DNA from 2 places in the Ventrimonas sp. genome. Region 1 is predicted to be linked to the other one. Evidence: a T-box and tRNA genes for the amino acid it is inferred to sense, from the RefSeq annotation. Region 1 holds a T-box; the other holds one or more tRNA genes.
What was found. A T-box is a leader RNA that pairs with one kind of tRNA and senses whether it is charged. The one in region 1 lies ahead of thrS (threonine--tRNA ligase), so its partner is inferred to be a tRNA-Thr.
Positions count from the first base shown of each region.

Region 2: it has a tRNA-Thr gene. The T-box ahead of thrS (threonine--tRNA ligase) is inferred to sense a tRNA for this amino acid. The anticodon was not compared.

Region 1 covers NZ_DBFCCJ010000053.1:82,515-94,099, forward strand. The annotation lists gene ACMP1L_RS09110 (sensor domain-containing diguanylate cyclase) at 1-514, shown strand, start outside; gene ACMP1L_RS09115 (potassium/proton antiporter) at 511-2,100, opposite strand; gene rplT (50S ribosomal protein L20) at 2,265-2,621, opposite strand; gene rpmI (50S ribosomal protein L35) at 2,655-2,852, opposite strand; gene infC (translation initiation factor IF-3) at 2,885-3,379, opposite strand; gene ACMP1L_RS09135 (DUF1540 domain-containing protein) at 3,669-3,983, opposite strand; gene thrS (threonine--tRNA ligase) at 4,063-6,000, opposite strand; T-box leader at 6,109-6,321, opposite strand; gene ACMP1L_RS09145 (hypothetical protein) at 6,413-8,032, opposite strand; partial or broken gene ACMP1L_RS09150 (DNA/RNA non-specific endonuclease) at 8,189-8,890, opposite strand; RNA gene ssrA (transfer-messenger RNA) at 9,351-9,690, shown strand; gene ACMP1L_RS09160 (branched-chain amino acid aminotransferase) at 9,802-10,842, opposite strand; partial or broken gene ACMP1L_RS09165 (InlB B-repeat-containing protein) at 11,110-11,585, opposite strand, start outside.
Region 2 covers NZ_DBFCCJ010000018.1:38,424-50,008, forward strand. The annotation lists gene ACMP1L_RS03130 (HD domain-containing phosphohydrolase) at 1-72, shown strand, start outside; gene ACMP1L_RS03135 (adenylate/guanylate cyclase domain-containing protein) at 216-869, shown strand; tRNA gene ACMP1L_RS03140 (tRNA-Thr) at 985-1,057, opposite strand; gene ACMP1L_RS03145 (glutamine--tRNA ligase/YqeY domain fusion protein) at 1,232-2,929, shown strand; gene pdxR (MocR-like pyridoxine biosynthesis transcription factor PdxR) at 2,954-4,378, shown strand; gene ACMP1L_RS03155 (hypothetical protein) at 4,440-5,051, opposite strand; gene ACMP1L_RS03160 (co-chaperone GroES) at 5,334-5,618, shown strand; gene groL (chaperonin GroEL) at 5,663-7,285, shown strand; gene guaB (IMP dehydrogenase) at 7,665-9,119, shown strand; gene ACMP1L_RS03175 (hypothetical protein) at 9,294-9,740, shown strand; gene ACMP1L_RS03180 (ABC transporter permease) at 9,718-10,692, shown strand; gene cdaA (diadenylate cyclase CdaA) at 10,783-11,585, shown strand, end outside.

The DNA.
Region 1 (11,585 bases):
CAACGAGCTGGTACATACCGCGCAGATCGATGGTCTGACTGCTGTATATAATAAGGAACATACGCAGCCCGCCATTGATGAATTTCTGCGGACGAGCCGTCCGGATGCGCTTCATGCGTTTCTCATCCTGGACATCGACAAGTTCAAGAGCGTCAATGATACCTACGGACACGCTGTCGGTGACAAAGTCCTGCATCGCGTGGGCGAATTCTTAAAGAACCAGTTCCGGGACGATGATATTATTGGGCGCGTTGGCGGCGATGAATTCGTGATACTCATGAAGCAGGTTTCCTCCCGGGATGCTGCCCTTTCCCGTGTCCAGAGCATGCTGGAGCACATCCGCTCCGTAAAGCATGCAGAAATGAACGGACAGGCCATCACCTTCAGTGTGGGCGTCGCCTTCAGCCCAGAGCAGGGAACCCGATTTGATGACCTGTACCGCAATGCAGATAAGGCACTGTATCAGACAAAGCGCGGAGGACGCAATAACTTCTCCGTCTATGAAAAGGCTTAATATTTGGCTATGATCAGGATATCGCCTTCCTGAATCCTGGTATTTCCGGTCGGGATGAGGGTTTCTTCCCCTCTCCTGACAGATACTACCAGCGTCCCTTTCGAGAGAGGGATTTCCTTCAGGGTTTTTCCGGTCCACTTGTCTCCCTTGACCGTAGTTCTCTCCCGCAGGATCAGATTTTCTCCTTCAGTGAACTCCGGGGCAGCAAGGATCAGAAGGTCGCCGGCCAGAAGCAGCGTATCTCCATTGGGGATACGCTTTTCTTCTCCCCGGAGGATCATTACGATCAGCATTTCCGGTGGGAGACTGATGTCTCTTACCCTTTTGCCGCAAAACAGATGCCCTTCCTGAATATGTGTCTTTACAAAATGGATACTGCTTTCCTCCTCATAATCATTGAAGGTACGGCGCACATCCATATTCCGGTCGATCATCCGAAGCTTTTCGGATACCAGCGGCAGAAAAGTCCCCTGCACTGCAATGGAAAGAAGTACCACGCAGAACACCAGATTGTAAAGATTATAGTGCATCGGCACTTTGCTCAAAACGGCCATGATCGCAAACACGATGGAGGCAGCGCCGCGCAGTCCCGCCCAGGATACCACGCCAATCTGACGGATATGGGACCGGAACGGCAGAAGAATGGCTGCTACCGCCGCCGGACGGGCGATCACCGTCATAAACAGCATGATCAGTGCTGCCGGAAGCAGGACCGCCGGAAGCTCACTGGGTGTCGCCAGAAGCCCCAGCAGGAAGAAGATCATCATCTGCGCAATGCCCGTGACCGTATCAAACACATGCATCAGATTCCGTTTTTCCGGAATCCGGGAATTTCCCATGATGATGCCGCACAGATACACTGCCAGATAACCATTTCCGCCAATTACCTGCGGCAGCGCGTAGCTCACCAGCATAGCTGCCACTGCAAAGATCGTATTGCCTTCCTCGATCTGAAACGAGAACCGGTCTATCGCCCAGACAGCCAGACGCCCAGCCACTGCACCGCACACAAGACCAAATCCGATCTGCTGCGCCAGCATCAGCGGAAGGGAAACTGCTTTTCCGCTCATCATGGCGATGAATACCACCGTCAGCATATAAGATACCGGGTCATTCGAACCGGATTCCAGCTCCAGAAGCGATGCCGTATGATATTTCAGATCCAGCTTTTTCGTGCGCAGGATATTAAATACAGACGCTGCGTCCGTAGATGCGATCACCGAGCCAACCAGAAAGCTCTCCAGCCACGGCAGACGCAGCACCAGATGTACGAACACGCCCACAAATCCGGTGGTCAGCGCCACGCCCAGTGTGGACAAAAGCAGCGCCTTTGCAGCCACACTCTTTGCTTCCTTCACATTTGTCCCAAAGCCTCCGTAAAAGATAATAAAGATCAGGCTGACAGAACAGATCGTCTCCGTTACTCCATAATCATCAAATACAATCCGGAAGATCCCATCTTCCCCAAACAGCATTCCCAATCCGATAAAGATCAGCAGGGACGGCACAGCCAGCCTGGAGGTTACGCGTCCCATCAGGACACAGATCATGATCACAACGCCAACAAGCAGGATAATCTGATTCAAAGATCCACTCCTTTCGTTTCACAAATCCGGCACGCCCGGTTCCGGTTTCGTACTCCTGTTACTCCTTAGAACAACAAAACCCGTCCGGTTTTCTCTCAAAAACCAGACGGGTCCACGGCAGAATCAGCTCTGCCACTATGTTAAATTTTCGTTCAGATTCTGAATTAAGCTAATTTAGCTTTTGCCAGCTCAGCCAGTTTAGCGAAGCCCTCAGCATCGTTGATAGCCATGTCAGACAGGACCTTACGGTTCATCTCAACACCAGCCAGCTTTAAGCCATACATGAACTTGCTGTAGGACAGACCGTTGATACGTGCTGCTGCGTTGATACGAGCGATCCACAGCTGACGGAACTGTCTCTTTCTCTGCTTGCGGCCTGCGTAGGAGCTGGTCAGAGCTCTCATTACAGACTGCTTTGCTACTCTATACTGTTTAGAACGTGCTCCTCTGTAGCCTTTAGCCATCTTCAGCACTCTATTGTGTTTCTTCTTTGCGTTCATACCGCCTTTAATTCTTGCCATCGGTTTTTCCTCCTTCTTAAACTAATCAGTCTATTACAGATATGGTAAAATCTTCTTCATTACCTTTGCGTTGGTAGCATCGGTAACGATATCTTTTCTAAGATTTCTTTTTCTCTTGGTAGACTTCTTAGTTAAGATGTGAGATTTGTATGCTTTATTTCTTACCAGCTTACCGGTACCGGTCTTTTTGAAACGTTTTGCAGCTGCTCTGCTTGTTTTTAATTTAGGCATTATAACTTCCTCCTTAATCTTTCTCTTTGCTTTTACTTCTTGGCAGTCAAAAACATAACCATGCTTCTTCCTTCCACTTTGGAAGGCTTGTCAATGGTTGCGATATCCTTTAAGCTCTCTGCAAAGTCATCCAGGATATACTTGGACTTGGACATGTGCGCCATCTCACGACCACGGAAACGTAAGGTAACTTTGACTTTATCGCCCTTTTCCAGGAACTTTCGTGCTGCGCCCGTTTTTGTGTTCAAGTCGTTGGTGTCAATATTCGGAGACAACCGCACTTCTTTAACCTCGATTACCTTCTGTTTTTTTCTAGCTTCTTTTTCTTTTCTTGCCAGCTCGTAACGATATTTACCGTAATCGATAATCTTACAAACCGGTGGTTTTGCCGTCGGAGCAATCTTTACGAGATCCAGTTCCGCGTCCTGAGCCAGTTTATAGGCTTCCTTCGCGGACATGATACCCAGCTGCTCGCCGTCTTCACCAATCAATCGAACTTCTTTGTCTCTGATCTGTTCGTTAATCATTAACTCGCTAATAGTCGTGCACCCCCATCATAGAATTCTGCATGTCTGTTTTTCTGCATAAAAAAAGTAGATAGAATATTCTATCCACCCTCAAAAGCATCGCATAGGACGTTGATGCCGCCGCATATACGCATTCTTTGCTATAAACCAGGGTCACTTGCTCGTGCCGAGGTGAGGTGGATACCTACTTTCCTGCGTTGTTCTCACAACTTATGTTACTATACTATGAATCCCCGGGAAAGTCAAGCACTTTTCCGGGGATTTTTCATATTTTTTATTTTGCTATTTTTCAGGACATCTGAAAGGTGGTGCAGAGCGTCTGTTCCGCCCTGCTTGCCCCATCCCCGGCAATGCCGATCTTCGCAGCCGCACAATGGCGGTTATCGTTGTAGATACACTGTACTGCCTCACAGTCTACAGACAAGCTGCTCTCCGGTGTTTTAAAAACGTTCTTAAAGAGACCGCCCTTGTTTTCATCGAAGCTTCCGCAGCAAGTCTGTTCTTTTTCTTTCGCGTCATGTCCGTCTACCAAGATGGACTGTTTGCAGCAGCAATGATCGGCATTGTGAAGACAATTTGTTACGTTGCACTCTAATTTCGTCATGGAACCCATACCTCCTGTTGGTTAATATTTATTTCACAGGTCTAGTATGGGTTTCTTTTCGGAAATCTATGCAAAAAACTTACTTCTGCTCTGCCTTCACCTCAACAGCACGTGCTTCTCTGGAAACAATTTCCTTTTTGATGTTCTCGATGAAGCTCTCTAAGGATGCCTGGCCCTCATCGCCTTTAAAACGGCTGCGGACAGATACCACTCCGTCTTCCTCTTCCTTCTGGCCAACTACCAGCATATACGGAATCTTGTTCTTCTGAGCCTCACGGATCTTGTAGCCGATCTTCTCAGAACGGGTATCTACCTCTACGCGGATATTTTCTGCATCCAGGGCAGCTTTTACTTTCTCTGCATAGTCCATGTACTTGTCAGAGATCGGGAGTACCTTTACCTGTACCGGAGCCAGCCAGGTCGGGAATGCGCCTGCAAAATGCTCGATCAGAATACCGATGAAACGTTCGATGGAGCCGAAAGCAACTCGATGGATCATGATCGGACGATGCTTCTCGCCATCTGCGCCGATGTATTCCAGCTCAAAACGCTGCGGAAGCTGGAAGTCAAGCTGAATGGTACCGCACTGCCAGGTTCTTCCGATGGCATCGACCAGATGGAAGTCAATCTTCGGTCCGTAGAATGCGCCGTCGCCCTCGTTTACGACATAGTCCAGACCCATTTCATCCAGAGCGCTTCTCAAACCGTCTGTAGCCATCTCCCAATCTTCATCACTTCCCATGCTGTCTTCCGGACGGGTAGAAAGCTCAACATGATATTTGAAGCCGAACAGCTTGTAAACGCTGTCGATCAGCTGTGCAACCCCTTTGATCTCATCTTTGATCTGCTCCGGAGTCATGAAGATGTGCGCATCATCCTGAGTGAAGCAGCGCACACGCATCAGACCATGCAGCTGACCGGATTTCTCATGACGATGAACGATACCAAGCTCGCCCATGCGCAGCGGCAGGTCACGGTAGGAACGCGGCTCGGAAGCATAAACCAGAACACCGCCCGGGCAGTTCATCGGTTTGATCGCGTAGTCCTGATCATCGATCACGGTGGTGTACATGTTATCTTTGTAGTGATCCCAGTGGCCGGAGGTCTCCCACAGGCTTCTGTTTAAGATGATCGGGGTGGAAATCTCTACATAACCTGCCTTTTTGTGGATCTCTCTCCAGTACTCTAACAGGGTGTTTTTCAGAATCATGCCCTTCGGCAGGAAGAACGGGAATCCCGGGCCAGCCTCGTGCATCATGAACAGGCCAAGCTCTTTGCCCAGTTTTCTGTGGTCACGCTTCTTTGCCTCTTCCATCATGGTAATATAAGCTTCCAGTTCTTCTTTCTTTGCGAACGCAGTTGCGTAGATACGGGTCAGCATCTTGTTATGCTCGTTGCCTCTCCAATAAGCACCTGCAATGCTGGTCAGCTTGTAAGCCTTTCCAACTTCCTTGGTATTCATTAAGTGCGGGCCTGCGCAAAGGTCAGTAAACTCGCCCTGCTTGTAGAAGCTGATCTCCTCACCCTCCGGAAGATCCTCGATAAGCTCTACCTTGTACGGCTCCTCTTTTTCTTTCATCAGGGCCAGTGCCTCTTCTCTCGGAAGGGTAAAGCGCTCTAACGGCAGTGCTTCTTTGATGATCTTCTTCATCTCAGCCTCGATTTTTTCCAGATCGTCTGCTGTGATCGGGGTCTCGAAATCGATATCATAATAGAATCCGTCGGCAATAGACGGACCGATCGCAAGCTTTGCGCTCGGATACAGTCTCTTGATAGCCTGTGCCATAACATGGCTTGCGGTATGACGCAGTGCCGCAAGACCCTCTGCATCCTTCGCAGTCAGAATATTCAGCTCACAGTCCTTATCAATGACCGTACGCAAATCCTCTGTCTGTCCGTCCACTTCTCCGACGCATGCCACGCGTGCCAGTCCTTCGCTGATGTCACGGGCGATATCGATAATGGACATAGCCTGTGCATATTCTTTTTTGCTTCCATCTTTTAATGTGATGATCATGCCTTTTTTCCTCCTGGTATTCTTTATTAAAATGATGATACAAGGGACGATAAGGATTTTCAAAAATGAAATAAAAAAGTCCCCTGCCTGATGCGCTCTGCGCACCGGACAAGGGACGACAATTCTTTTATCGCGGTTCCACCCTGTTTGCCGCCTGATATTTCAGACAGCCGCTTCATTCTGATGGTAACGGAATCACCGGATCCGATTAAGGACCACTCCGAGCTGGTTTTCCTGCCGGCTTTCTCATAAGATGCTCACACCACTTGCATCTCTCTCTGAATGACTCTGCCAGAGTACTCTTCTCATCAACGTGTTAACATATGAAAATATCTCTCATATCTTCACTGATTATAGCACGCAAGACCCAGATGTCAAGCACTAAAAACTGAATTTCTTCCGAAACAGCGTCTTAATCCATACTCGCGTTTAAAGAGCGCATAGCACTCATGCAGCTGAGTTCATTTCCATCTATATCACGGAGCTGTCCATCCTGGACAAAATTGTATACATGGATGTTATCCAGGTACAAATCACCATCAGCTTCAAAGCTTACCTCATAGAACCCCCTTCTGCCAAGATTCAGATCATACTGCCTTGCCCCGTTTACCTCCACAGTCCGGCTCATGGCCCCAAGCTTTACGGTCAGCGTTGCCGGTCCGTCACTGTCTGCGTTAAAACGGACATGGCCATCGTGAGTACTGCGGCCTCCGATCCGGTGTCCCACTTTCTGCGAAAGGCTTCCTCCGCTCTCAAGATAAAGCTGATTGCTGCCAGCCCGTTCTACCACGCGTCCGCCAGTCACATTCCATCCCCTGGTCCCCAGGGCGAACTGATGATTATAAACCGGATTATTCGTATAATTCCGGTATGTCCAGACCGCATAACCGTTTGTATGGGTCCGCAGCGTATCCGGAATTCCGGTAAGGTACGCCCCGCGATGGCTTTCTGCCAGTCTTGCATTCTGTTCAAAGCCTTCGGTAACATCCATGTAGAGCAGCTGGTCAATAAAAACCGGCTTGCCTCCATTATTGGCCCGGACAAGAGAAAGCTGTTCATTCATGGTCTTTATGGCTTCCTCTGCAGAAAGCACATTTCCAAAGCCGTGCCCCATGGATACACTGTACATCAGGGAGGTGTACTCTGCGTTACCACATTGAAAAGTACCATAATGCGATGCTCCTGTTTCTCCGTTTCCATCCTGTGCACTCACAGGATCGACATCCAGCCGGACCTCCATAGACAGTCCCGGAAATACCTTCTGGGTATCTTCCAGAAGGTCATTCAGAAAGTCATCGTAAAAATCATAAAACAGCTTAAAGGCATAATCTTTCCTGGCAGGAATATAGATATTGTCATAGCTGGTAAATACTTCTTTTGGCTGATAATATTCGTTCACCTGTTTTAAGGTATAATGTTTTTTCAGCCATGCCTGATAGCCGCAGTTCTTCGCCGCAATGCGGCTGTTAGCTCCTGCTCCAAAGTTTCCCGCATCTTCGACATAGTTCCAGAAATCCTCCCAGGTCATAAATCCTCCGTGGAAGTTGGAATGAGCCGATGCCGTCCGGTAGATCTGTTTTGCGTATGCCAGCCACGCTGCACGGGTAGATGGGTCTTTTAACAGATCACGGAAACGTCCTGTTGTCACATCATCATTATAATAGTCCCATACATAGCCAACCCGCAGTTCCACCATAAGCCCGTGGGCATTTGCGACATTCATAACCTTGTCGAGTTTCTGAAACGCGTAACGGTTGTAGGAAAGTGGGAGTACCCCGGGCTGAAATTCCCGCCACGGAACCACCAGCACAATACTGTTAAAACCATCTGCCGCGATCTGCGCCAGTTCTTCATCCATGTGATCGCTCTCCGAGTTCCAGAAGTTGCTCACCCAGGCATCCGAAACATAAGTTGCCGCTTTCAGGTAAGAAGGTGCCGCTTCACTGCGAATACCAGATAGAGACACGGACACTGCCACTGCGATCGCCGTGAACCCCATTCCGAGGGTACGGACCAGCTTGTTCTTTTTCATATGTAACTCCGCCATTTTCCCGTTACTCACCAACATATGCATGTAACGTTTTTCTTCTGTTATACCAGATTTTAGCATAGTTACATACGGTCCGTCAATGTTGCTCGTTAACAGCGTAATTTTCAGTTCAGAAAATTCCTACCTGTTGACAGCAGCATTTTCTCCTGTTGCATAATTGATCACAACCCCCGGCTGCACATTATACACGTAAACGCAGTATTCCACACCATCACCCTCATCTTCTACAGATTCTGCCTCCATCAGCACACCGGATGCCACCAGGTTGTCTCCCTCAAAGACCGGCGTCACCCGGTAGAGCACATGGTTGTCTGTTTCTTTGACGTAATCTGCCACCAGATTCTCGAAAGGCAGCATACCATCTACATTCAGATAACGGGTACCGGTGATCAGGTTTTTCTCATTGGCATTCTCGGCGGTTAGCTGGTAACCGATGAGATGGCAGCGGTTGTACAGGTATTTGCCATCCACAAAATCATATTTGGAGATCTGCCAGCCGCTTGGCTTCACTTTGCTGATGGAACCACGCTTTTCCGTAGGCATCAGATCTGTGCCGACACTGGCATAAGCCGTGCTGCAGCGCCCCAGGTTATCCAGATCACTGTAGTATTCAAAGGATTCACTGGTCAGATCAAAAGCTGTAAAGTATGGGATATTGCCATTTACAATGGCATATGGCTCCCCGGAATAGGCCGGGATAGCCGCAAGATCCACGTAGACCTCTGCGCCCGCGCCGATTTCCGTGCCGGATGGAACTGTGGCAAAATCACTGCTGTCTCCAGACGCAGCCTGGCCGCTGCCATCTGCTGCCGGTGTTTCACTATCTGGTGTTTCTGATATCGCATCATCTGGCGCGGCGCTGCCTGCAGGTACCTCTGCATTTCCGCCATCTCCGACGGCCTGAGAATTTTCGGCATCCACTGTAGTTTCATAGGCATCCAGAATATTGTCCACAGCCTGCTCCAGCTGCCCAATGTTTTTCTGGCTGACACCCACCGCCGCCAGGATCATGGCCACAACGGCGAAAATGGCCGCTCTGCCTTTCTTTCTCGCTTTCGCCTTTTTATAGCGCTTCACGCCGCGCTTCGCCTGATTGTATACATTCTTTTTTCTGCTCATGGTGTATTTCTCCTGCTGTCGTTGATTTTTGTATTCCTGTTTATTTTCGCATAAATCATAGATTTGTCAAGAATGTATGTTCGATTATTTTTCAAATACTCCTTCCGTTCATTGACAAATAAGAAACTGCATGCTACAATACACATGTTTCTATCATCGGCAGGTCACGATGAGCCAGTAAGGGGTTGTACTGGTTTCGACGGGGATCATGCAGCTGGTGAAGCTATCCGCATGCGGTGCGTTAAACGGCAAAATTAAAATTAAACGCTGAAGATAATTTAGCATACGCAGCCTAATGGCTGCTGTCAGCCTTAGTGCACTCACACATTAAGAATCTGGCATCGACTATGTGAGAAACGACATGTACTAAGCTTTGCGTGCATGGGCGTATCATGAAGCTACTGAAACCGCAAGAGTGTCTGTTCCCGTGCGGCAGAGGGAATGTCAAATAACAGACTATGATAGTAGAAGAACAGGGAATTGGTTTTCGGACAGGGGTTCGATTCCCCTCAGCTCCACTTAAAAAGTCGCGCAAATACGCGACTTTTTCTTTTTGTTTTCTTTCTAGCTTAAGCTCCAAAAAAGCTCCGGCGCCAAAATGCCAGAGCTTTTTTCATATATTCTCTCAATTACTATTTGATCTTGTGGATCCAGCCTTCCGGAGCTTCAATCTTGCCCATCTGGATGCCGGTTAAGGTATCGTACAGTTTCTGGATGGTCGGTCCCATCTTCTCCATGCCGCTCGGGAAGCAGATTTCTTTGCCGTGGTCTACAACCTTACCCACCGGTGAGATCACTGCTGCAGTTCCGCACAGTCCGCACTCTGCGAAATCGCCAAGTTCAGACAGTTTTACCGGGCGCTGGGTTACTTTCAGGCCAAGGTAATTCTCTGCTACATATACCAGGGATCGTCTGGTGATGGACGGCAAAATAGAATCAGACTTCGGAGTTACCAGCTCGCCATCTTTTGTTACGAACAGGAAGTTTGCTCCACCGGTCTCCTCTACGTAGGTTCTGGTTGCCGGATCCAGGAACATATTCTCATCGAATCCGTTTGCATGGGCAACCTCATGTGCATGCAGGCTCATTGCATAGTTTAAGCCAGCCTTTACATGACCGGTTCCGTGAGGTGCAGCACGGTCGAAGTCACTAACACAGATGGTGATCGGCTTCGCGCCACCCTTAAAGTACGGACCTACCGGAGTTACGAGAATACGGAACTGATACTCGTTGGACGGTTTTACGCCAATAACCGGTCCTGAAGCAAACATATATGGGCGGATATAAAGAGTTGCCCCACTACCATACGGCGGTACCCAGGCCTCGTTCGCTTTAACAACCTTGTCCAGAGCCTCCATGAAACGTTCCTTCGGGAACTGCGGCATCTCCAGTCTTGCGCAGGAGTCCATCATACGCTCTGCGTTTAAGTCCGGGCGGAAGGTTACAATGCTGCCGTCCTCGGTGGTATATGCCTTTAAGCCCTCAAAGCACTCCTGACAATACTGCAGGATACCTGCGCACTCGTTGATGACTACGTTCGGATCCTCAGTGAGGGTACCCTCATCCCATTTTCCATCTTTATAATTTGATACATAGCGGTAATCGGTTGTTACATAGCTGAATCCGATATTGCCCCAGTCAAGATTTTTCTTTTCCATTGTCTTATCCTCCATCTCTGGTTTCCCATGGACCCCGATGCGGTATCCTGATGCATTTGCCGTTTTGTCATCCGCGGGAAGATTTGTAATCGATTGATTAATGAACATTATAGACCCGACTGTTCTGAAAATCAATGGTTGATTATCAATTTCCCTATACATGTGCTTCATGATAGATATAATTCGAATTCATAATGTCATCCTTTTTCATAACTATACACCGCTATTTTCCTGACATTCCAGGCTCAGTTTTCCCAGAAACAGATCGATATTCCGACTGATTTATTTTTCTTTGCGATCCCATGCACCCTTTTCGTCTACATAATATCCATCTGATGTTTTCTGTCCTGCATACATAATGCCCCTTCTACCATCAGATACCGGATGGAAATAATACCAGACACCATCAATCAGAACCCAGCCAGTCTGCATGCCTCGTTCCGGATCCATATAGAACCAACCGCCAAATGCTTCATCCCTAAGCCAGCCAGTTTTCGCATAACCATTCTCGTCAAATGCCCACCAATTGCCATTGATAAGTTCCCAAGCATATGCACTGCCGGACATACCATGCTTTCGGCCTTTCGGATAGCTGTTATCCGCAAAACGGAGCCACCAGCCATGTTCATTCTGCATCCAGTGACTGTAACCATCATTGGCCGTGCTGTTGGCTGCGCCAGTTATGATGCCGCGATCACTACTGATCCTACCCTTGATCGGATCTTTTCTGATTGCGGAAGAGGATGTATCACGGTCAG
Region 2 (11,585 bases), on a different contig from region 1:
GACAAAGAAGGAAAGCTGGATCCGGAGCTGACCCGGCTGTTTAGGAAAAGCCGCTGTTGGGAAAAGGACTGATAGTGTTACTTAAAATGAAAAATATAATTTGATGTTACAGCTGTTTTATGCTAATATCAATAGTTGGGCAGATAGAGGATTATCTGTCGCGAAAAAAATAGAAAACTTGTAGCTATATCATAGCAGCTCTCGAAAAGCACCGGGTGACCAGTACGTTCAAAAAGTATGTGGCACCGCAGATCGTGCAGGAGATTTTAGACAGCGGCAATCCGGAGGCTCTGATGGTAGGCGGGAGAGTCGTAAACATTGCCGTGTTATTTGTGGATATCCGCGGCTTTACTACCATGTCTGAGAAACTAATACCTTCCGAGGTGGTAGAGATCTTAAATCAGTATCTGACTCTGATCGCGGACTGTATTATGCGAAACGGAGGAACACTGGACAAATTCATCGGCGATGCAGCCATGGCATTCTGGGGAGCTCCGCTTCCGCAGGAAGACTATGTGATGAAGGCTGTCCGGGCGGCAGAAGATATGCGCCAGGGCTCCGATGAGCTTTCCAAAGTCTTGATGGAAAAATACGGGCGAACCGTATCCTTTGGCATCGGGGTTCATGTAGGAGATGCGGTGGTTGGAAATATCGGTTCTCCGCAGCGTATGGATTACACGGCCATCGGAGATACGGTCAATACCTCGGCACGTCTGGAGGCAAATGCCCCGGCACGTACGATTTTCATATCCCGCGAGGTAGCAGACTGTCTGGAAGGACGTATCCGTGTAACATCCCTGGGAACCAGTATTAAGCTGAAGGGAAAATCAGATATGGAAATCCTGACGATGGATGAGATCCTGGAATAGGGAAGAGAAAAAGGCTCTTATGCAAAAAGATTTTATAAAAATCAGCATAAGAGCCTTTTTTAAAAAAACAAAAAAGTCGAAAATCTTTGACTTCAAAGATCTTCGACTTCTTGAGAGCTGCTGACGGGAATCGGACCCGTGACCTCCGCACTACCAATGCGACGCTCTACCGACTGAGCCACAGCAGCGAACCTCGTATAATATAGCATGGGATTTGCGGAATGTCAACAGTATTTTTGAAAAAAATGAAAAAAATTTGGAACCCATTTACCCCCTTTCCCATTTCAGGGAAATGTGTTATGATAAGTTATTATCATGCGGCATAAAGCAAGACGCCCGCAAACAGTATGGAGGACTTCACGATGGAAAAAGAAAAAGAAGTTTTAGAGACAGCGGAAGAGAAAGATGTTGTTTCCAAGAACTTTATTGAGCAGGAGATCGATAAAGATCTGGCGGAGGGTGTTTACGATCACGTTCAGACCCGTTTCCCGCCGGAGCCGAACGGTTATCTGCATATCGGACATGCAAAGTCCATTTTATTAAACTACGGTCTTGCCCAGAAATACGGCGGCAAGTTCAACTTAAGATTTGATGATACCAACCCGACCAAGGAAAAAACCGAGTTTGTCGAGTCTATCATGGCGGATGTCAAGTGGCTGGGCGCAGACTTTGAAGACAGACTGTTCTTCGCATCCAACTACTTCCAGCAGATGTACGAGTGCGCGGTTCTTCTTATAAAGAAAGGAAAAGCCTTCGTCTGTGACCTGACTGCGGATCAGATCCGGGAATATCGCGGTGATTTCACCACCCCGGGTAAGGAAAGCCCGTACCGCAACCGCAGCATCGAGGAGAACTTAAAGCTTTTTGAGGAAATGAAAGAGGGCAAGTATCAGGATGGTGAGAAGGTGCTTCGTGCCAAGATTGATATGGCTTCTCCGAATATCAACATGAGAGACCCGGTCATCTACCGTGTAGCCCGTATGACACACCACAACACCGGCGATGCATGGTGCATTTACCCGATGTATGACTTTGCCCATCCGATCGAGGATGCCATTGAGCATATTACCCATTCCATCTGTACCCTGGAGTTTGAGGACCACCGTCCGCTGTACGACTGGGTGGTACGCGAGTGTGAGTTTGAGAATCCGCCGCGTCAGATTGAGTTTGCAAAGCTGTACCTGACAAACGTGATCACCGGTAAGCGTTACATCAAGAAGCTTGTTGAAGACGGCATTGTAGACGGCTGGGATGATCCGCGTCTGGTTTCCATTGCTGCGCTGCGCAGACGGGGCTACACTCCGGAAGCGATCCGCAAATTTGTAGACCTGGTTGGCGTATCCAAGGCAAACAGCTCAGTTGACTATGCTATGCTGGAGTACTGTATCCGTGAGGATCTGAAATTAAAGAAGGCCCGCATGATGGCAATCCTGGATCCGGTGAAGCTGGTCATCGACAACTATCCGGAAGGCCAGACAGAGATGCTCGAGGTTCCGAACAATCTGGAGAATCCGGAGCTTGGCTCCCGCATGGTTCCGTTCGGCAGAGAGCTCTATATTGAGCGTGAGGACTTTATGGAGGAACCGCCGCGCAAATACTTCCGTCTGTTCCCGGGCAATGAGGTTCGTCTTATGAGTGCGTACTTTGTAACCTGTACAGGCTTTGAGAAGGATGAGAACGGCAATATCACGGTCGTACACGCAACCTACGATCCGGCTACCAAGAGCGGTTCCGGCTTCTGTGAGCGTAAGGTAAAGGGCACCATCCACTGGGTTGCAGCCGAGACTGCAAAGCAGGTTGAGGTGCGCCTGTATGAGAATATTGTAGATGAGGAAAAGGGCAAGTTAAACGAGGATGGAAGCCTCAACTTAAACCCGAACTCTCTGACTATCTTAAAGAATTGTTATGTTGAGCCGGCTCTTGCAGAGGCAAAGGCTTATGACAGTTTCCAGTTTGTCCGCAATGGCTTCTTCTGTGCGGACTGCAAGGACAGCAAGCCGGGCGAGCCGGTGTTTAACCGTATCGTTTCCTTAAAGAGCTCCTTTAAGATTCAGAAATAATCGATTGGATTAGGGGATAGGATTATGGAACTGTTGATTCCGCTTGATTCCCGGTCAAAAAAACCACTGTATGAACAGATATACTCCCACATCCGCGCGGAGATCCGAAACGGTTCCTTAAAAGCAGGGGAACGGCTTCCATCCACGCGGGTGCTGGCGGAGCATTTGAAAGTCAGCCGCAGCACAACGCAGATGGCCTATGACCAGCTGCTTGCCGAGGGATACATGGAAGCCCGGCCGTGCCGCGGCTATTTTGTCAGTCATCTGGAGGAACTGGTGGAGACCGGAGCAACCGGCACCGGCGAGATGGAGACTACCGTAGAGCCGGATGCCGGTTGGCGCGTCGATTTTTCGCCGCGGGGCATTGACCTGGACAGCTTTCCATACCATGTGTGGAGAAAGCTGAGCCGGAATACTCTGGTAGATGATAACAAAGAGATGTTTCATTCCGGAAATCACCAGGGAGAACCTGGCTTTCGGGAGGCAATACGCAGCTATCTGCATTCGGCACGCGGTGTCAACTGCAGCCCGGAGCAGATTATTGTAGGTGCGGGAAGTGAGTATCTGCTGATGCTGCTGTCCCAGATCCTCGAAGGAAGACACGTGATCGCCATGGAAAACCCGACCTACAAACAGGCCTACCGGGTCTTCCAGAGCCTGGGCTATGAGGTCTGCCCGGTGGAGATGGACGCAAATGGCATGGAGCCGGAGCTTTTGGCTGAATGCGGGGCAAATGTGGCCTATGTGATGCCATCTCATCAGTTCCCGACGGGAATCGTTATGCCGGTCGGGCGGAGACAGGAGCTCTTAAAGTGGGCCCAGGAGGCGCCGGACCGTTATATTATAGAGGATGATTACGACAGTGAATTCCGGTATCGCGGAAAGCCGATTCCGGCGCTTCAGGGCATGGACCGGAATGGCAGGGTGATTTATCTTGGCACGTTTTCCAAATGCATTGCGCCGGCTATCCGTGTCAGCTATCTGGTACTGCCGCTTTCACTTTTAGTCCGTTACCGCAGCCAGACTTCTTTCTATGCTTCTACGGTGTCACGCATTGATCAGAACATTTTGTATCAGTTTTTATCAGGAGGACATTTTGAACGGCATTTAAACCGGATGCGTGCGATCTACAAAACCAAGCATGATCTTTTGCTGGAGCAGGTGGAACCGCTGCGAAAACAGTTTGAGATACGTGGAGAGCATGCAGGTCTTCATATTCTGCTGACATCCAGAAACGGCGTGCCGGAGGAAGCACTGATCCGGAAAGCGGCAGAAGCAGGAGTCAGGGTCTATGGTCTGAACAGCTATTTCATTCACCCGGAACACAACCACCGCCCGTCGACTGTGGTGCTTGGGTATGCAAGCCTGAGCGAGGAGCAGATCGTAGACGGCATACACCTTCTCAAAACATGCTGGGGGATTCAGAACGCAGATTTTTCAGAAATGTAAAAGAAGCAGGATATGGAGAGTAAGAAAACTCCATGTCCTGCTTCTTGCGTTATGCATGATGTTAAGCCTCTGTGTCTTCGCTGACTGTTGTAGCAGAGACCTCTTCGCCGGAAACAGGCTGTTTCTCAGCCGGTTCTTCATCAGGTTCCTCATCAACAGTAATCTCTTCTGCCTGATCAGCAGCGGCTTCCAGCTTTGCAGCGGTTTCTTCCATGGTATCGGAGACGGCTTCCACCGCACTTTCCATGGCGTCAGCAGTTTTGATCACAGCGTCCTCAGCAGCGCTTTCAGCCTTTTCTACGGTATCTTCTGCTGAAGCGGCAGCTTTCTGCGCACCGTCTCTGGCAACACTGACAGCCTCGCGGGTGTTATCGGCCACGATAGCAGCAGCATCCTTTACCATGTTTTTTGCGGCACTGGCAGCATCCTTGGCGGCGTTCATCATGTCGCCTGCGGCTACCAGGAACTCGTCCTTATCTGCATGGAGGGAAACATAGTTGCGGCTCATGGTACTGTCCGGCACTTCGGTTTCGTCCTCATCCTCAAAATCGTGGAAATCTTCATCCAGCTCCTTGTTAAAAGACCGGTATTTCGTCAGGTAAGAAATGCCGGCTGCAGCAGCTCCTGCAATGGTTAAGAGGGCTGCCAGTTTTCCAAAAGCTTTTTTTGCCATACCCCTGTACTCCTTTCTTTGAACATTCGTTCCGGTTCCATTTCTCTCCAGTTACGAATATTCTTTATAAAAGTAATTCTAATACGAAGAGAATAAAAAAGAAAGGGGAAAGTTATAAAAATTCGATAAAATTAGCACTCAACTCTTGACAGTGCTAACAACACGTGCTATAAATGGTAATGTACATCAGAGAGGGGGTTTAAGAGTCCCCGAAAAGAAAAGCGTTCGTTCACAATATGTGGATCGCAACAAAAATAGATTCGATGTAAGGAGGAGTTATCCATGAAATTAGTACCGTTATTTGATCGGGTTGTATTAAAACAGCTTGTGGCAGAGGAGACTACCAAATCTGGTATCGTGCTTCCGGGCCAGGCAAAAGAGAAACCGCAGCAGGCAGAGGTTGTAGCAGTAGGACCTGGCGGTGTGGTTGACGGAAAAGAGATCACCATGCAGGTAAAAGCAGGTGACAAGGTTATCTACTCCAAGTACTCCGGAACCGAAGTAGAGGTTGATGATGAGAAGTACGTTGTTGTAAAGCAGAATGATATTCTGGCAGTAATCGAGTAAGATATATCTATATATTATTGATAGAAACTGGAGGATTTTGAATCATGGCAAAGCAGATTAAATATGGCGTTGAAGCCAGAAAAGCTCTGGAAGCAGGCGTAAATCAGTTAGCAGATACTGTTCGTGTGACCCTTGGACCGAAAGGAAGAAACGTAGTTCTTGACAAGTCTTTCGGTGCTCCGCTCATCACCAATGATGGTGTGACCATCGCGAAAGAGATCGAGCTGGAAGACCCATTTGAAAACATGGGTGCACAGCTGGTAAAGGAAGTAGCTACCAAGACCAACGATGTAGCTGGTGATGGTACCACGACCGCAACCGTTCTGGCTCAGGCTATGATCAACGAAGGCATGAAGAACCTGGCAGCAGGCGCTAACCCGATCGTATTAAGAAAGGGCATGAAGAAAGCAACCGAGGCTGCTGTTGAGGCAATCGCAAAGATGAGCCAGCCAATCTCCGGCCGTGATAGCATCGCGCGTGTTGCATCTATTTCCGCAGCAGACGATGAAGTCGGCGAGATGGTAGCAGACGCTATGGAGAAGGTTTCCAAGGACGGCGTTATCACCATTGAGGAGTCCAAGACCATGAAGACTGAGCTTGACCTCGTAGAAGGTATGCAGTTCGACCGTGGTTATGTGTCCGCTTATATGTGCACCGATATGGACAAGATGGAAGCAAATCTGGATGACCCGTACATCCTGATTACCGATAAGAAGATTTCCAACATTCAGGAGATCCTTCCGATTCTGGAGCAGATTGTACAGTCCGGTTCCAAGCTGCTGATCGTGGCAGAGGATATCGAGGGCGAGGCTCTGACTACCCTGATCGTCAACAAGTTAAGAGGAACCTTCACTGTTGTGGGTGTGAAAGCACCGGGCTATGGCGACAGAAGAAAAGAGATGTTAAAAGACCTGGCTATCCTGACCGGCGGTACTGTTATCTCCGAGGAGCTTGGTCTGGAACTGAAAGATACCACCATGGAACAGCTTGGTCGTGCGAAATCTGTTAAAGTACAGAAGGAGAACACCATCATCGTTGACGGCTGCGGCAACAAGGAAGAGATTGCTGCAAGAGTTGCCCAGATCCGTGCTCAGATCGCAGAGACCACTTCTGAGTTCGATAAAGAAAAACTGCAGGAGCGTCTTGCAAAGCTGGCAGGCGGTGTAGCTGTTATCCGCGTTGGCGCTGCAACCGAGACTGAGATGAAGGAAGCAAAGCTCCGTATGGAGGATGCGCTGTCTGCAGCAAGAGCAGCAGTTGAGGAAGGTATCATCGCAGGCGGCGGTTCTGCATATGTACATGTAACCCAGGAGATCAAGTCTGTAGTAGACGCTCTTGAGGGCGATGAGAAGACCGGCGGTAAGATTATCCTGAAAGCTCTGGAAGCTCCGCTGTTCCATATCTCCGCAAACGCAGGTCTTGAGGGCTCTGTTATCATTAACAAGGTAAAAGAGTCTCCGGTAGGTTTTGGCTTTGATGCGTACAAGGAAGAGTATGTAGACATGATAAAGGCCGGTATCCTTGATCCGGCTAAGGTAACCAGAAGCGCACTGCAGAACGCAACCAGCGTGGCATCCACCCTTCTGACTACTGAGTCTGTAGTAGCTAACATTAAGGAAGAGACTCCGGCTATGCCGGCAGGCGGCGGTATGGGCGGAATGATGTAGTGAGCGCAAAGGAAAAATAAGCGGCTGCGAAGCAGACATTTATTTTTCATGCGCCACTAACGAGTGAACCGTCTGCGTCAGCAGACATGGAGCGCGTCAGCGCGGGGTTCACGAGTGGATCTTTGGCAAGAAATATCCAACAAACGCACAGGCGAATCACTCCAATCGGGGTGGTTTCGCCTGCTTTTTTTGCCTAAAAATATACGCGGACAATTTCCTCGCAGAAGTATTTGACAAGCGGACAGAAATTTGCTACAATATGCAATTAATAAGTCAAATAGATTCCACAGCGATGAAATATTAGCTGAGCTAATAATAAAAATGCGATTGCCATGGAATCTTTATGAACATAAAACTAAAGAAAGAGAGGAAACGAATAATGGGTACAATTATTGGTGAGGGCATTACGTTTGACGATGTGCTCCTGGTGCCGGCTTATTCACAGGTTATTCCGAATCAGGTAGATTTAACCACCTATCTGACCAAGAAAATCAAACTGAACATTCCACTTATGAGTGCGGGTATGGATACCGTTACAGAACACCGTATGGCAATTGCCATGGCGCGTCAGGGCGGTATTGGTATCATTCACAAGAACATGTCAATTGAAGCACAGGCAGAGGAAGTAGATAAGGTAAAACGTTCAGAGAATGGTGTCATCACAGATCCGTTTTTCCTCTCCCCGGAGCATACCTTAAAAGACGCAGACGAGCTTATGGCAAAGTTCCGCATCTCCGGTGTGCCGATCACAGAGGGACGCAAGCTGGTTGGTATTATCACGAACCGTGACTTGAAATTCGAGGAGGATTTCTCGAAAAAGATCAAGGAGTGTATGACTTCTGAGCATCTGGTTACCGCGAAAGAGGGAATCACCCTTACCGAAGCAAAACGCATTCTTGCAAAGGCAAGAGTCGAGAAGCTTCCGATCGTAGATGATGATTTCAATTTAAAGGGACTTATCACCATCAAGGATATCGAGAAACAGATCAAATATCCGCTGTCTGCAAAGGACGAACAGGGACGCCTGCTCTGCGGCGCGGCCGTTGGTATTACTGCAAATGTTTTAGAACGTGTCAGCGCACTGGTTAAGGCTCATGTGGATGTGGTTGTTCTCGATTCTGCTCACGGACATTCTGAGAATGTACTGCGCTGTGTCAGAATGATCAAGGAGGCTTATCCGGATCTGCAGGTTATCGCAGGTAATGTAGCAACCGGCGAAGCAACCAAAGCTCTCATCGAGGCTGGCGTGGATGCTGTCAAGGTTGGTATCGGACCTGGCTCAATCTGTACTACCCGTGTGGTTGCAGGTATTGGTGTTCCGCAGATCACTGCAGTTATGGACTGTTATGCAGTCGCAAAAGAGCACGGTATTCCGATCATCGCAGATGGCGGTATTAAGTACTCCGGAGATATCACAAAGGCCATTGCGGCTGGAGGTAATGTCTGCATGATGGGAAGCATGTTTGCCGGATGTGACGAGAGCCCGGGAACTTTCGAGCTGTATCAGGGCAGAAAGTACAAAGTATACCGTGGCATGGGCTCTATTGCAGCAATGGAGAACGGCAGCAAGGACCGCTATTTCCAGTCTGATGCAAAGAAGCTGGTTCCGGAAGGCGTTGAGGGCCGTGTTGCATACAAGGGCATGGTAGAGGATACCGTATTCCAGATGCTTGGTGGACTCCGTTCCGGTATGGGCTACTGTGGAGCAAAAGACATCCAGACCTTACAGGAGACCGGACGTTTCGTAAAGATTTCCGCAGCATCCCTGAAAGAGAGCCATCCGCATGACATCCACATCACCAAAGAGGCTCCGAACTACAGTGTGGATGAATAAAATCGTTAATTACAAGTCAAGATGAAGAACCAGAATACCGCCGTGTTTTACATGGCGGTATTTTTGTGTTATACTGAAAATACAGAAAAAAACTAGATGGAATGGTGGCATTGACAGAAAAATTATGGTAAAATCTAAGTTACTATGTTTTGATAGAAGATGGAGAATGACTTTATGCTGAATGAAGACAAGATCAGACTGATGACAAGCATTGCCATGTTTGAAAAACATGAGAGGAAACATATCTTTCCGGCAAGCCGCTACTTCCGCAGTGATTATATCAGCGGCCGGATGCTCCGCTCGTTTTTTGCCTATACGGTCTGCTTCATTTTATGTGCCATGATGTGGGTGCTTTCCAACATGGAACAGCTTCTGAATGTGATGGAACTGGATGCAGTGATCGCTGCAGTCAGAACCGGTGCTGTTTTGTATGTGACAGGTCTGATCCTGTATCTGATCATAACCTGGTTTGTCAGCAGCAGGCGCTATGAATATGCACGGCGCAGCATGCGGGTTTATATTGCAAAGCTGAAAAGACTGGAAAAACGGTACGATGTCCAGAACCGTACCAGAGAACTGACAAAGGAGGGCAGCCGCTATGATGATATTTCTCGTACTTAAAGAACGGCTGAAATCATTTTACGGAAAATACGCGACACCGGTCAACGGTGTTATCAAATTTATATACAGCTTCGTGGCTATGGCATTGCTGAATGGCAATATTGGTTACCAAACAGAACTTACCGGTCCCGTGGCCATGGCAGTGGTGGCACTTTTCAGTGCGTTTCTTCCCTATGGTGCGATCGGGTGTATGCTGGGAGCAGTCATGCTGGCGCACATTTATGCCGTATCTATGGAGACTGCGCTTATTACGGCAGTCATCTTGATCATTCTGATCCTGCTGTATTACGGATTCCAGCCGGGGGACAGCTTCTGGCTGGTGCTGACGCCTGTGGCATTTTTACTGAAAATCCCATTCGCAGTGCCTCTTCTGGCAGGATTGTCCGGAAGCCTTCTTACTGTGATACCGGTAGGAAGCGGAGTGGTGATCGCATTCATCATTTCCTATGTCAAGCAGAATGCCGGCCTGCTGACAAATGATACCTCGGTGGATATTACCCAGAAATTTGTGCAGATCATCCGAAATCTTCTGCTGAATCAGGAGATGATGCTCATGATCATGGTGTGCGCAGTCGGGATCCTCTGCGTGTATCTGCTTCACAACATGTCACTGGATTACGCATGGGAGATCGCCATTGTGACCGGAACCATCGCACAGCTGGCAGCAGTCTTTGTGGGAGATTTCCTGTTTCATGTATCCATGCCGGTACTGCAGCTTCTGATCGGAGCACTGCTTTCCCTGGCGGTGGCACTGCTGTATCATTTCTTTGTGTTCACAGTGGATTACACGCGTACAGAATACGTACAATATGAGGATGATGATTACGTATACTATGTAAAAGCAGTTCCCAAGGTAGCAGTTACGCGTACAGATGTAAAAGTACAGCGCATCAACAACCCCGTGCGCGGCAGACATGACCGGGGAACAGAAAACTACAAGGAGCGCAGGTAGGCAGGCGGCATACAGCAGTGCCGCAGCGGACTGTCGCAGAGTCGTGGGCAGAACACGATGAGGATATAGTTAAGAAAGAGAGGACCAGGTATGACTGGCATTTTCCAGGATTTGGAGATGGTTTTTCAGGGCATGTGCTCCTGGATTTCCTTTTTGCCAAGAATTACATTTTCAAATGTTACCGAGATCATCATCCTGACGATCCTGGTTTATTATGCGCTTTTATGGATCAAGAGTACCAAGGCCTGGTATCTGCTGCGCGGCATTGCCATGATCATGGCGTTTGCAGTGGCGGCAGCAATCTTTCACTGGGACACGATCCTCTGGATCCTTGGAAGAACCGGCGGTATCGCGGTAACGGCGCTGGTGATCATATTCCAGCCGGAGCTGCGCAAGGCGCTGGAGCAGCTTGGAAGCCGGAATCTGATTTCTGAGCTGTTTTCGTTTGATGACAACCGGGAAAATCAGGGCTTTTCTGACCGCACGGTCAATGAGATCGTCAAGGCTACCTTTGAGATGGCCAAGGTAAAGACGGGGGCCCTGATGGTGATTGAGCGCAATGTTTCCTTAAAAGAGATTGAACGTACCGGCATTGAGATCAATGGACTGGTAAGCAGCCAGCTCCTGATCAATATTTTTGAACATAACACTCCGCTTCATGATGGTGCGGTCGTGATTCGCGGCAACCGCGTGACGGCAGCAACCTGTTATCTGCCATTGTCTGACAATATGACCATCAGCAAAGATCTGGGAACCAGACACCGTGCAGCAGTCGGTATCAGCGAGGTGACAGACAGCATCACTGTAGTAGTTTCGGAGGAGACCGGACGAGTTTCCGTAGTGGAAAAGGGTGGACTGAGAAAGGTTGCGACAGCAGACGAGCTGCGAAAAGC